Regions from separate parts of the Exiguobacterium sp. JMULE1 genome, predicted to be linked through region 2. Evidence: riboswitches for the same ligand, from Rfam matches in the RefSeq annotation. Region 2 holds a riboswitch; each other region holds the start of a gene.

Region 1 (3,772 bases), 2.5 Mb from region 2:
TCCTTCGTCCGACCGGCACGAATATCATCGTTCCAGACTTTTGACGTTAAGAAGAGATCCTCACGTTTCACGCCGCTTTCCTTGATTCCTTTTGCGACACCGCGCTCGTTTTTGTAGACAGCAGCTGTATCGATGTGACGATAGCCGACACGTAGTGCTTCAGCGACAGCAGCAGGTGCTTCTGTCTCTTCATCTACTTGCCAGACACCGAATCCGATTTGGGGAATCGTAATACCGTTTGAAAGTTTTGCGTATTGCATGTGTTACTCCTCCTCATAAAACGTAGTTTAGATTTGCTCGTTTAGTTTAGCATGAACGAACGAAGACGTCCGTTTCTATGCTCATGGAGAAATAGGATATGATATAAAATAGAAGCGTAATAAAATCTGAATGCCTGTCCGAAAAAGGAGGATAACAGATGGCTCAAAAGAATAAAAAGCTATCAAAGGGAGCTTGGCTTAGTATTGGTGCCTTGCTGGTCACACAAGCAGTGAGTCTGTTTTTCAGTGCACGAAAGTCAGGACGTAATCCATGGGTGTGGGGAGGTGCTGGACTCCTTCAGTTTCCACTTCCGGCAATCGCCTATTTGATCTTAGAAAGACAAGCAAAGCAGAAAAAATAACAAAACAGGTCTGATCATAGCGATCGGACCTGTTTTTATGATTAGGAAGAAATTTTTTCTTGCTTCGCAGCTGTCTTCTTCATGCGTGGCAATCCGAAGAAGATGGCGATTGATCCACAAACGAAGAGGAGGAACGGATAGAACAGATACGGAATCAGTTCAGGAGAAGCCGTCTTCGTCAATTCTGCTGCAATCAATAGTTGTGCCCCATACGGAATGATGCCTTGAATACCACAAGAGAAGATATCAAGGATACTCGCTGATTTCTTGCGATCGATTTCATACGTATCGGCGATTTCAGCTGCCAGTGGTCCAGCGACAAGAATCGAGATCGTATTGTTCGCCGTTGCGAGGTTCGTCGCACTAACGAGTGCCGCCATACTGAATTCGGCACCGCGACGCTGTGAAATCTTGCGCGTCAGCGTCTCTTTCAAGTAAGCAATTCCACCGTTGAACGTAATCAAACTGACGAGACCACCCATGAGGAGCGTCAAGATTGAAATCTCTGCCATGCCCATCATTCCTTTTGACATCGAAAGGACGAACCCACTTAAACCGAAGCTATTGTCAATCATACCGATGATGCCAGTGAGCAATGTACCACCGACGAGAACGAGGATGACATTAACACCAAATAGTGCAAGGACGATGACGGCGAGATATGGAATCAATTTGTAGAACTCGAATGCTTTAGCCGTTACCGCATCGCCAGAACCAGAAACGAATGCGAGTAAGATGACCGTCAAGATGGCAGCCGGGAGAACGATCATGAAGTTCGTTCGGAACTTATCACGCATGTTCGTTTTTTGCGTTCGAACGGCAGCGATCGTCGTATCTGAGATGAACGACAAGTTATCGCCGAACATCGAACCCCCAACGACTGATGCTGCTGCGATCGCGACGTTGATGCCTGTTGCTTCATGAATACCGAAAGCGATCGGCGCGAGCGCGGCAATCGTTCCGGTAGATGTCCCCATCGCCATCGAGATGAAGGCAGCGATGACGAACAGACCGCTCATCAGGAGTGACGGAGGTAGGAACGTCAAAGCAGCATTGACGGTCGCATCGATGGCACCGATTGCTTCTGCCGTTCCAGAAAACGTACCGGCTAATAAGAAGATGAAGACCATGATCATGATATCGGGATTTCCGGCACCGGTTGCGATTCGTTCGACCGTTTGATTGATGGATCCTTTCGTTGTGATTGCAGCAAAGATTAAAGCAATCAATGCGGCGATAAGGATCGGAAATTTGTAAAAGTCGTCATAGAAGATCCCGGCTCCGATGAAGAGGACCAGGAATACGACGAGGGGAAGCAGTGCCCATTTGTTAGGCGTGATCGTTTCATTCATTGTTGACACCTCGTTTCTCAAAGGTACAAAAAAAGACCCCTTCGCAAGAAAGAAGGAGGTCTTTATGAAAAAAGACGCTCTTCTTATCTCTCAAGCTTTCGCTTGCTGGATTTGGCACAGTACGAATCAAATCGTCCGCTGCCGAAACATCATTGGGCCAGTCCCTCCGTTTCTCGCGATAAAAAGAAGTCATTCAATTGTTGTAAAACACGTTTCTTACCGTACCGCATTGAGTAACGCGTGTCAACTGTACTTTACTGAAGTGCTTGTTTTAATGTTTGGACGTTTTCTTCCATCAACTTGAAGTACGAGCTGTTTTGTTGCGCTTTCGTGACCGACTCTAGATTATGAATCGTCACGGATTCAGCTCCGATTTCTTTTTGGATGACACGTGCGACCTTCGGTGAGACCGTCTCTTCGAACGCGACGTATTTCAAATCATGCATCCGTGCTTCTTTCACTAAAGTGGCCAGTTGCTTTTGTGACGGTTCATCGGAAGGAGAAATTCCCGCGATCGGCAGTTGTGTGAAACCATATCGTTCTGCGAGGTAACCATAAGCGGCATGCGTAACGAGAAGTTCTTTTTTTGATCCATCAGCGACGGCTTGTTTAAATTGTTCGTCCAATTCATCAGCTTGCTGATCGAACGCTTTTAAGTTTTTCTCGAATGTTGCTTTGTCTTTTGGTACTTCTTTTGATAAAGCAGTTGTAATCGAGTGTGCCATTGCTTTTGCGTTGACAGGGTCGAGCCAGACGTGTGGATCGTATTTTCCGTGGTCATGACCCTCTTCTTCATGCGCATGTTCGTCCGTTGCGTGATCATCGTGCCCTTCTTCTTCGTGAGCATGTTCGTCTTCTGTATGCCCCTCTTCTTCATGTGCATGAAGCGTAGCATCCGATTCTAGCAAGTTGACGTCTTTACTCGTCTCAATGAAGCGGACGTCCGTGCCTTTTAAGCTCTCTTGGATTTTTTTCGAATACGGCTCGAGCGTCGTGCCCGTTAAGAGGAACAAGTCACCCTTAGCAATTTCAGTGAGTTGTTTTGACGTCGGCTCGTAAGAGTGAGGATCTGCTCCAGGTGGGACGATCATCTTGACGTCGACTTGATCACCACCGATTTCGCGGGCAATAGCAGCTGTTGCGAACGTCGATGCATAGACTTCTGTCTGGGTTTTATCTGAAGTCGATGAATCGGTATTCGAACCGCAAGCGGCGAGGACACTTGCACTCGCGAAGGCGATTGTTAAAGCAGGAATAATTTTTTTCATTATATGATACCTCCATTATTAAAACGTAACAATTCCGATTTGGACTTTCTCACTATAGCGGAACGCTGGTGAAGCGTCAAGTAGGAATACCGAGACGTTCGACATCTTTTAAAACGGGGTAAAAGGATAATAAAGTGAAGAAACTGGCACGTCTTTTTGGAGGTGATCAAGTGAAACGTGAAACTGCATGGCTAATGGGGGGAGCTGCATTATTGACGACGGCAGCAGCGGGAGCGAGTATCTGGAACAATTATGGTGCACTACTTCGATGGACCGAACCCGCCTTGCCACTCACAGAAAAACAACTTGCACCGCGGACGCTCACCTACAAACAGGTGGGAGACCGCATCTTACAACTCGATCTCTATTATCCACCAGGAGAAGGACCGTTTCCAGTTGCCATCTATGCACACGGTGGTGCATTCGTTCGTGGAGAGCGCGATGACATGTTCTGCTTTAGTCCAATCGTTGATCGACTACTTGAACTCGGAGTTGCCGTCTGTAGTATTGAGTATCGTTTGTTCGAAGAG
Region 2 (3,772 bases):
AGATGACAAGAAAAAGTGTCTGCTTGAGTTGCTGAAGGTGAAAGACGTAATGTAGCCCTTCTTTTAGTTCAAAGAGAGCTGAATGCTGAAGCGATCGCTTGATCTTAGATTCACGAATACCATACGTGAAGAGAAGCGTCAGACAGAGTGTGCCGAAAATCACGAGAAAGACGTGCGAGTAAGAAGAATGGCTGAGGATGACTCCACCAAGAATCGGACCTGAAAAGAGGGCGATTTGATTAGATGTTTGAATCAGTGAATTGGCTTTAGTGAGTTGTTCTTTCGGAACGAGTGTAGGCAGTAAGGAAGCATTCGCCGGCGAAAAGAATGCATCCACACTACCGAATAGCAAGGCGAATACTAAAATCGTCAGCAATGTAAGCTGATCGGTATGAAGTAATGCGAGAAGACAGAGAATGAAACTGATCCGTAAAGCGCTCGAGATGCGCATGATCGTCGAACGTTTATAGCGATCGGATAGGACGCCACCGAATAACATGAGAAAAATACGGGGTAACAAGGTGGCCATGAGGATGAATCCGAGATATGACGCCTGGTTTAGCGTATGGATGACATACCATTGTTCAACAAACAGATAGGTTGATAGGGAGAGGGCAGAGCACATACCGGACCCCCATAAAAATAAAAAAGATGGATTTTTAAACAGCGATTGTTGCGTATCCATTTCAACAGGCAGCATATGGCACCTCCGGTTTAGACGTCGTCATTCTCAAATAGTGGTTCATCAATTGCAAAGGCAGTCGTCATGATATAGAAGTGTTTTTTATCTTCTTCGTCTAGTGAAGGGGACTGTGTGAACTCGTCCAATAGAGCACGATATTTGGTAGAAAATTGCCGAAAATTGGCTTCAGACATCGTCAGTTCCTTTTGAAGCGATAAGCTCATCCAGTCTTCAACGTTTGAAGACACAGGAGAAAAAGCAGTAGTTGGAGCGGTGAGGACGCGTGTCTTTGCTCGGTCCAATACTTCGAGATACGACTGCCGGGTCGCTTCATTCGTCTCGACGAAGTTCAGTAGATGATCGGCAGGAATGTAGCCTCGAGCAATCGCTTGATAGTATTTCAATAGATTGCCGCCCTGTTCTTCCGTCCGGACGAGGCGAATCAAGTCATGCTTTTCAAGTTCTCGTACATGATAGAGGATCTTTGCGCGGGATAACGTCAGCAAGTGGGCTAACTGATGTACCGTATGTGGTTTTTCGACGAGAAACATGAGGATTTTTGTTCGTAACGGATCACTGATCACTTTTAACTGTTCATAGCTCTCTAATATGTGAATCGCTTTTTGTTCCATGCAATAATCTCCTTTTTAACCGGTTAATTTTTATTAACCGTAAAACAAAAGACTTCATTTGTAAACGATTACAAATTTATGTGAGGGTGTTGGTAAAGAAGACATCATTTGTTTACATACAAAAAGACTGACTCCAGTGACATCTCGGTCATCCTCCACTTTCTACTGGAAAGTAGGGGAAGAACGAGATGTTTGAAATCAGTCTCAGCTACTGTATGTGGTTCGAGGTGATTAGACCGTCGTCGTATCTTTCCATTCCTGCTCGATGAAAGCATCGCGACCAGAAGCAGCACGATCTTTTTTATAGTGTTCTGGATTTTTCTTATGGAAGTCTTGATGGTACTCTTCCGCCGGATAAAATTCAGAAGCGGCATCGATCCGCGTTACGATTGGTTGTTTGAAACGATTGCTTGCAGCAAGGGCGTCACGGGAAGCGATTGCTGCTTCATGCTGCGCATCCGTATGATAGAAAATCGCTGGTGCGTACTGCGTGCCACGATCTTGGAATTGACCTTCTGCATCCGTCGGATCCGTTTGTGGCCAGTAGAGTTCGAGCAGACGCTCGTACGGGAATAGGCTCGGATCAAACGTGATTTGGACGACTTCGAGATGTCCCGTCGTTCCTGTTTTGACTTGCTCATACGTCGGATTGTCGACGTGACCGCCCATGTAACCTGATACGATTCCCTCGATTCCTGGTAATTCTTCAAATGGTGTCACCATGCACCAAAAACATCCACCTGCAAATGTTGCTTTTTCCATCCGTCTCTTCCTCTCCGTGGGAAATTCCCATTGTATGTCTGACAGCGAGAAAAACGAAAACGACTCCTTCGCTTGGTTGCAAAAGGAGTCGCCGCTTTTTATCAACCAAAGCTTTCGCTTTGCTGGTCGTAGCACCTTGCTATGCGCAGGTTGCTGGGACGTCATCGATCCAGATCTCTCGGTCCACTCTTGATAAGGGTATATGAAGTTGATGTCATTCGTTATCATTGTTGTGATGATACCATTCACACAGAAATAAAGTCAATCCTTAGGTTTCAAGGCACGTAAAACCGTCGCTCCGAGTGTCTTCGCACCAATCAACAACGCCTGTTCGTTGATTTCGTACTGCGGATGATGCTGTGGATAGTTGACGCGACCGTCCGTATATCCGGAGCCAGTAAAGAAATAACTTCCCGGGACATGTGTTAGATAATGCGCGAAGTCATCCGCAGCCATCATTGGTGTGAGTGCCCGGACGGATGTTTCCGGTAAGAAAGAAGCGGCTTCCTGAACAAGTTTTGTCTCGTCCGGATGATTCCAGAGCGCCGGGTAACCAGTCGTGAAGTCGATTGAATAGGTGGCACCAATACCGGCACATGTCGTTTTGGCGACAAGATCGACTTCTTGCCGGAGCTGATGCCGCAATGTCTCATTGAACGTCCGAATTTCACCGACGATGCGTGCTTCACCCGTGACGATGTTCGGTGCCGTTCCCGCATGGAAGGATCCGATTGCGAGAACAGCCGGCTCGAACGGATCGACCCGTCGACTGACGAGATGCTGTAAGTTACAGACGAGCTGCGCTCCAGCGACGAGCGCATCTTTTGTTTTGTGCGGTGCTTGCGCATGTCCACCTTGACCATGAACGATGATTTCGAATTCGTCGATTGCACATAATGTATGTCCTTCCCGAAACCCAATCGTACCGACTGGTAAATCATTTTCGAGATGTGTCGCAAAAATCGCATCGACATCTTCGAGGACGCCGGCTTCGATCATTTGGATGGCTCCGCCAGGAAAGACCTCTTCTCCATGCTGATGGATGATTCGAATCGTTCCTTGCAATTGATCGCGTAACGGATAGAGTGTAGCAGCAAGGGCCATCACCATCGCCGTGTGACCATCATGCCCGCAAGCATGCATGACACCGGGATGGATCGACCGGAAGGCAAGCGTCGTCTCTTCTTGAAGTGGTAAAGCATCGAAATCTGCACGGACCGCAATCGTCGGACCAGGCTGTTTGCCTTCGATCGTCGCGACGACACCACGACCTCCGACGGCTGTTTGATAAGGGATGCCCTGCTCCGCGTAAAAGTTTGCAATTCGTTCTGGTGTGCGGACTTCCTGGAAAGAGAGTTCCGGATGTCGATGAAAATCACGACGTAACGCGATCATCGTCGGTTCGAATTGTTCAAGTGCTTCAAAAAGTTGAGTTTGCATCTTCAAGCTCCTTTGACGTGTGTCTTTTCGTGAAAATGGGTACAGATACAGGTAATCACGAAAGGGGATAATGAAACATGGGAGAAATCGTCGTCAACGCTATACTTACAATCAAAGCAGGACTCGCGGATCAAGTTTTCCCGATTCTACAAACGGTCTATCATGCCTCACAAAAAGAAGAAGGATGCTTACGTTATTCCTTGCACCAATCGATCGAGGATGAGCATCAATTCATGCTGTATGAAGTGTATCGGGA
Region 3 (3,772 bases), 2.4 Mb from region 2:
TCGGTCCAACGCGGTGTAGTAGTGGCATACCGAGTTTTAATCCGAGTAAATAGCTGATCGTCATCCCGATGCAACTGCCGGCGTAAGCGGCGAGAATCGTACCGACGAGTGGTAGATTGCCTTGATGCATCCAAAATCCGGACAAAACGAGCAGGGTCTCATCAGGAACCGGCAATCCCACGATACCACCTGCGAGAAGGACGGAGAGACCAAGGGCACCATATTGGTGCAGGATGTCATGTAAGAGATGATGAATCGGGGACACCTTCTTTCGTGAGAATCTTCTTCTTCAGTGTACAGGAAATAGGGGGCAGTTGGAATGAAAGGACAAAAATTCTAGGGAAAGAAAAAATGAATTTTGATTTCCGGAAGTCAACCCTTTTTCTCGATACCGTTTCGGGCTATACTCGTTAAAGTGACTATTTTTAGAGGACGGTGTCGGACGATGATGCATGTAATAAATCAGTACGGCTGGATCGAAGTAATTTGTGGCAGTATGTTTTCCGGGAAATCGGAAGAGTTGATTCGTCGTGTCAGACGGGCGCAGTACGGCAAACTGCCCGTGCAAGTATTCAAGCCGGCAATCGACGACCGGTACCATGAAGAGCATGTTGTCTCTCACGTTGGCAACTCTGTCGTAGCGATTCCGATGGCGACGAGTCGTGATCTTTATGCGGCAGTAGCAGAAGAAACACAAATCGTCGGGATCGATGAAGTTCAATTCTTTGATGATGAGATCGTACAAGTCATCGAAGCACTCGCACAAGACGGAAAACGCGTCATTTGTGCAGGCCTTGATCAAGATTTCCGGGCAGAGCCATTTGGGAAAATGCCTGAATTACTGGCGCGCGCAGAATTCGTGACGAAACTACAAGCCATCTGTCTTTCGTGTGGGGATCCGGCTTCCCGGACACAACGTTTGATTGATGGGAAACCAGCCAACTATGATGATCCGATCATCCTAGTCGGAGCGTCGGAATCGTATGAGCCACGTTGCCGTCATTGCCATGAGGTACCTGGAAAACCGAAGCCGCTCCAATCGGTGCAGCACCAAGAAAATTAAAAAAAGACGTACCGATGATGGTCGTCCTTTGATGTAGCAGCTATTTGCTTCCATATGGAAACGAATAGCTGTTTTTTTGATTCAGCCTGTTTCTTGCGAAAACTGACACGATTGTTCGATAAAGCGAATCGTCTCACGAACAATCAAATCCTGATCATGATCGAGTGTCGCAACGTGATACGAGTTCAGTAAACAGTAGCTTCGTTTATCATTTGTTCCGATGTGCTGGTGCAGATAATCCGAGCTCGAAGGTGGAACGACGTGATCGGTCGCTGAGTAAAGAATCAATGTCGGTAGAAGGATCGATCCAAGGCGTCCTTTTGTTTCATCCATTAGGCGAACAAGTTCGAACGCACAACGGCTCGGAACAAGATCATAGATGATTTCAAAGGCTGCTCGCTTAATGTCCGGTGCGCCTTCCGGTAAATACTCTGGACCGTCCTCGAACGAAAGTGATTCATAGGATGGAACGGAGAGTGCGGCATTGATCGTAATGATGCCGGCAAACGGAATCCCGTCAGCGGCGAGCGACAGCGCAAGCGTCGCACCCATCGATTGACCGATGACGAAGACTTGATCGCATGTTTCTTGTAAACGTTCATAGCCGTCTTGCAGGCTTTGCTTCCAACATCGAGCAGTCGATTGTTCGAACTCGCGGACGTTCGTTCCATGTCCACGTAAGCGCGGGGCATAGACGGTAAAACCTTCAGCAGCGAATGCCTCACCGACGTCCCGGACACTTTGCGGAGTGGCGTTAAAACCATGACAGATTAGAATGCCGATCGATCCACCTTGAAAATAAAACGCTTCAGCACCAGTCAATACAGGATAGTTCATCATTACTATTTTTCCTCCATTCATGAAAAAAACTCGTCGACGTCACTGCTTGGACGCCCACGAGTTTTTCACCGTATCATCCAAAGCCGCGCTTTGCTGGTCGGAGCACCTTACAAATTGCAGGTTGCCGTGAAGTCATAGAGCCAGGTCTCTCGTTCACTCTTGATAAATATCATATTGGAATTGTCGGAATAATCATTGAAACGATGGTAGCACGACCAAAAATGACTTGTCAAATCTTTCTTGACGAATCGTGATCCGTTCATTAAGCTAATTCATAACTTGTAAATCCATCGATATGCGCCAAATGGATTATTTTTGCAAAGTTGGTTGACTTTTAAAGTTTCGACCCGTAATGTAAAAATTAGTTTTACGACATAAGCAACAACGCAACAACACACATACGAATTTCATACCGCAATACTTATCCAGAGAGGTGGAGGGACTGGCCCTACGAAACCTCGGCAACAGACTCATTATGAGCACTGTGCCAATTCCATCAGACAGATGTCTGAGAGATGAGTGGAGTGGATTCTGCCACTGTGCGGATCCAGGTCTCTTCTTGTTTCTCAAGAAGGGACCTTTTTTGTTGAATGAAGGGGGAAAACGGAATGATTGCATTTCATCAAGTCAAAAAAACGTACGTCACGAAAGATCAGACGATTGCAGCGCTAGACGGTGTCGACCTGACGATCGAGAAAGGCGAAATCTTTGGTGTCATCGGCTTTAGCGGTGCCGGGAAAAGTTCACTGCTCCGCTGTGTCAATCTGTTAGAACGACCGACGTCAGGAACGGTGACGGTCGATGGGGAAGATTTAACGCAACTGTCTCCGAAAAAATTACGCCAAGCAAAACAACGGATTGGAATGATCTTTCAGCACTTCAATCTATTGAATGCGAACACGGTCTTTACGAACGTTGCAAAACCACTCGTTCTCGCAGGCGTCAAGAAAGATGAGATTCGCCGTCGGGTGACGGAGTTGCTCGAATTCGTCGATCTCGCGGACAAGGCGGATCATTATCCAGATCAATTGTCGGGTGGGCAGAAACAGCGCGTTGGTATCGCCCGGGCACTCGCGACGCAACCTTCCGTCCTTTTATGTGACGAAGCGACGTCAGCACTTGATCCCCAGACGACACATCATATTCTTCAGTTATTAAAACGGATCAATGCAGAGTACGGGATCACGATTCTTTTGATTACCCACGAGATGGGCGTCATCCGGGAGATTTGCGATCGTGTAGCCGTCATCGAAGCTGGGAAGCTAATCGAGTCAGGAACGGTCTTTGATGTCTTTTCAAATCCGCAGACCGAGACGGCACGGAACTTTGTACGGTCCGTCATGCATGACGAGATTCCAGCGTCGATTCGTCAGTTGATCGAGTCGCGAAATGCGCATCCAATCTATAAGATTCACTTCCTTGGACATCACACCGGACAACCACTCTTGTCGCAAGTCGCAAAACGCTTCGACGTCGATGTCAATATCCTGCACGGTAGCATCACGGAGTTGCAGGAGACGCCGTTCGGCACATTACTCGTTGAACTGATCGGTGAGACGACAGAAGTGAAACGTGCCTTACACTACATCGATCAGGCACAGGTAACCGTTGAGGAGGTGCTCGCTGATGCTAGTTAACTACAGTGATATTTGGACAGCATTTTTGCAGACGATGACGATGGTATCCGTTTCGCTCTTGTTCTCGACCTTGATCGGCTTACCACTCGGTATCCTGCTTGTCGTCACGCGAAAAGGAGCGTTACTTGAAAATGTTCCGTTGTTCACGTTCTTCAACAGTATCGTCAATATTTTCCGCTCGATTCCGTTCATCATCTTACTCGTCGCGATCATCCCGTTGACGCGCTTGATC

What was found. A riboswitch is a leader RNA that binds a small molecule or an ion and turns the genes downstream of it on or off. The one in region 2 is predicted to bind S-adenosylmethionine.
Region 1: it holds a riboswitch for S-adenosylmethionine, as region 2 does, so the genes downstream of both, EXW93_RS15015 (Na+/H+ antiporter NhaC family protein) here and msrA (peptide-methionine (S)-S-oxide reductase MsrA) in region 2, are expected to answer to the same signal.
Region 3: it holds a riboswitch for S-adenosylmethionine, as region 2 does, so the genes downstream of both, EXW93_RS14460 (alpha/beta hydrolase) here and msrA (peptide-methionine (S)-S-oxide reductase MsrA) in region 2, are expected to answer to the same signal.

What each region holds. Positions count from the first base shown of each region.
Region 1 is NZ_SGWC01000002.1:2,846,695-2,850,466, reverse strand. It holds gene EXW93_RS15025 (aldo/keto reductase) at 1-260, opposite strand, end outside; gene EXW93_RS15020 (hypothetical protein) at 419-622, shown strand; gene EXW93_RS15015 (Na+/H+ antiporter NhaC family protein) at 664-1,974, opposite strand; SAM riboswitch class I at 2,055-2,159, opposite strand; gene EXW93_RS15010 (metal ABC transporter solute-binding protein, Zn/Mn family) at 2,229-3,242, opposite strand; gene EXW93_RS15005 (alpha/beta hydrolase) at 3,413-3,772, shown strand, end outside.
Region 2 is NZ_SGWC01000002.1:336,763-340,534, forward strand. It holds gene EXW93_RS01975 (MFS transporter) at 1-700, opposite strand, end outside; gene EXW93_RS01980 (winged helix-turn-helix domain-containing protein) at 715-1,314, opposite strand; gene msrA (peptide-methionine (S)-S-oxide reductase MsrA) at 1,546-2,076, opposite strand; SAM riboswitch class I at 2,172-2,275, opposite strand; gene EXW93_RS01990 (M20 metallopeptidase family protein) at 2,338-3,516, opposite strand; gene EXW93_RS01995 (putative quinol monooxygenase) at 3,594-3,772, shown strand, end outside.
Region 3 is NZ_SGWC01000002.1:2,758,994-2,762,765, reverse strand. It holds gene EXW93_RS14470 (DedA family protein) at 1-265, opposite strand, end outside; gene EXW93_RS14465 (thymidine kinase) at 449-1,063, shown strand; gene EXW93_RS14460 (alpha/beta hydrolase) at 1,145-1,903, opposite strand; SAM riboswitch class I at 1,971-2,072, opposite strand; SAM riboswitch class I at 2,322-2,425, shown strand; gene EXW93_RS14455 (methionine ABC transporter ATP-binding protein) at 2,512-3,540, shown strand; gene EXW93_RS14450 (methionine ABC transporter permease) at 3,530-3,772, shown strand, end outside.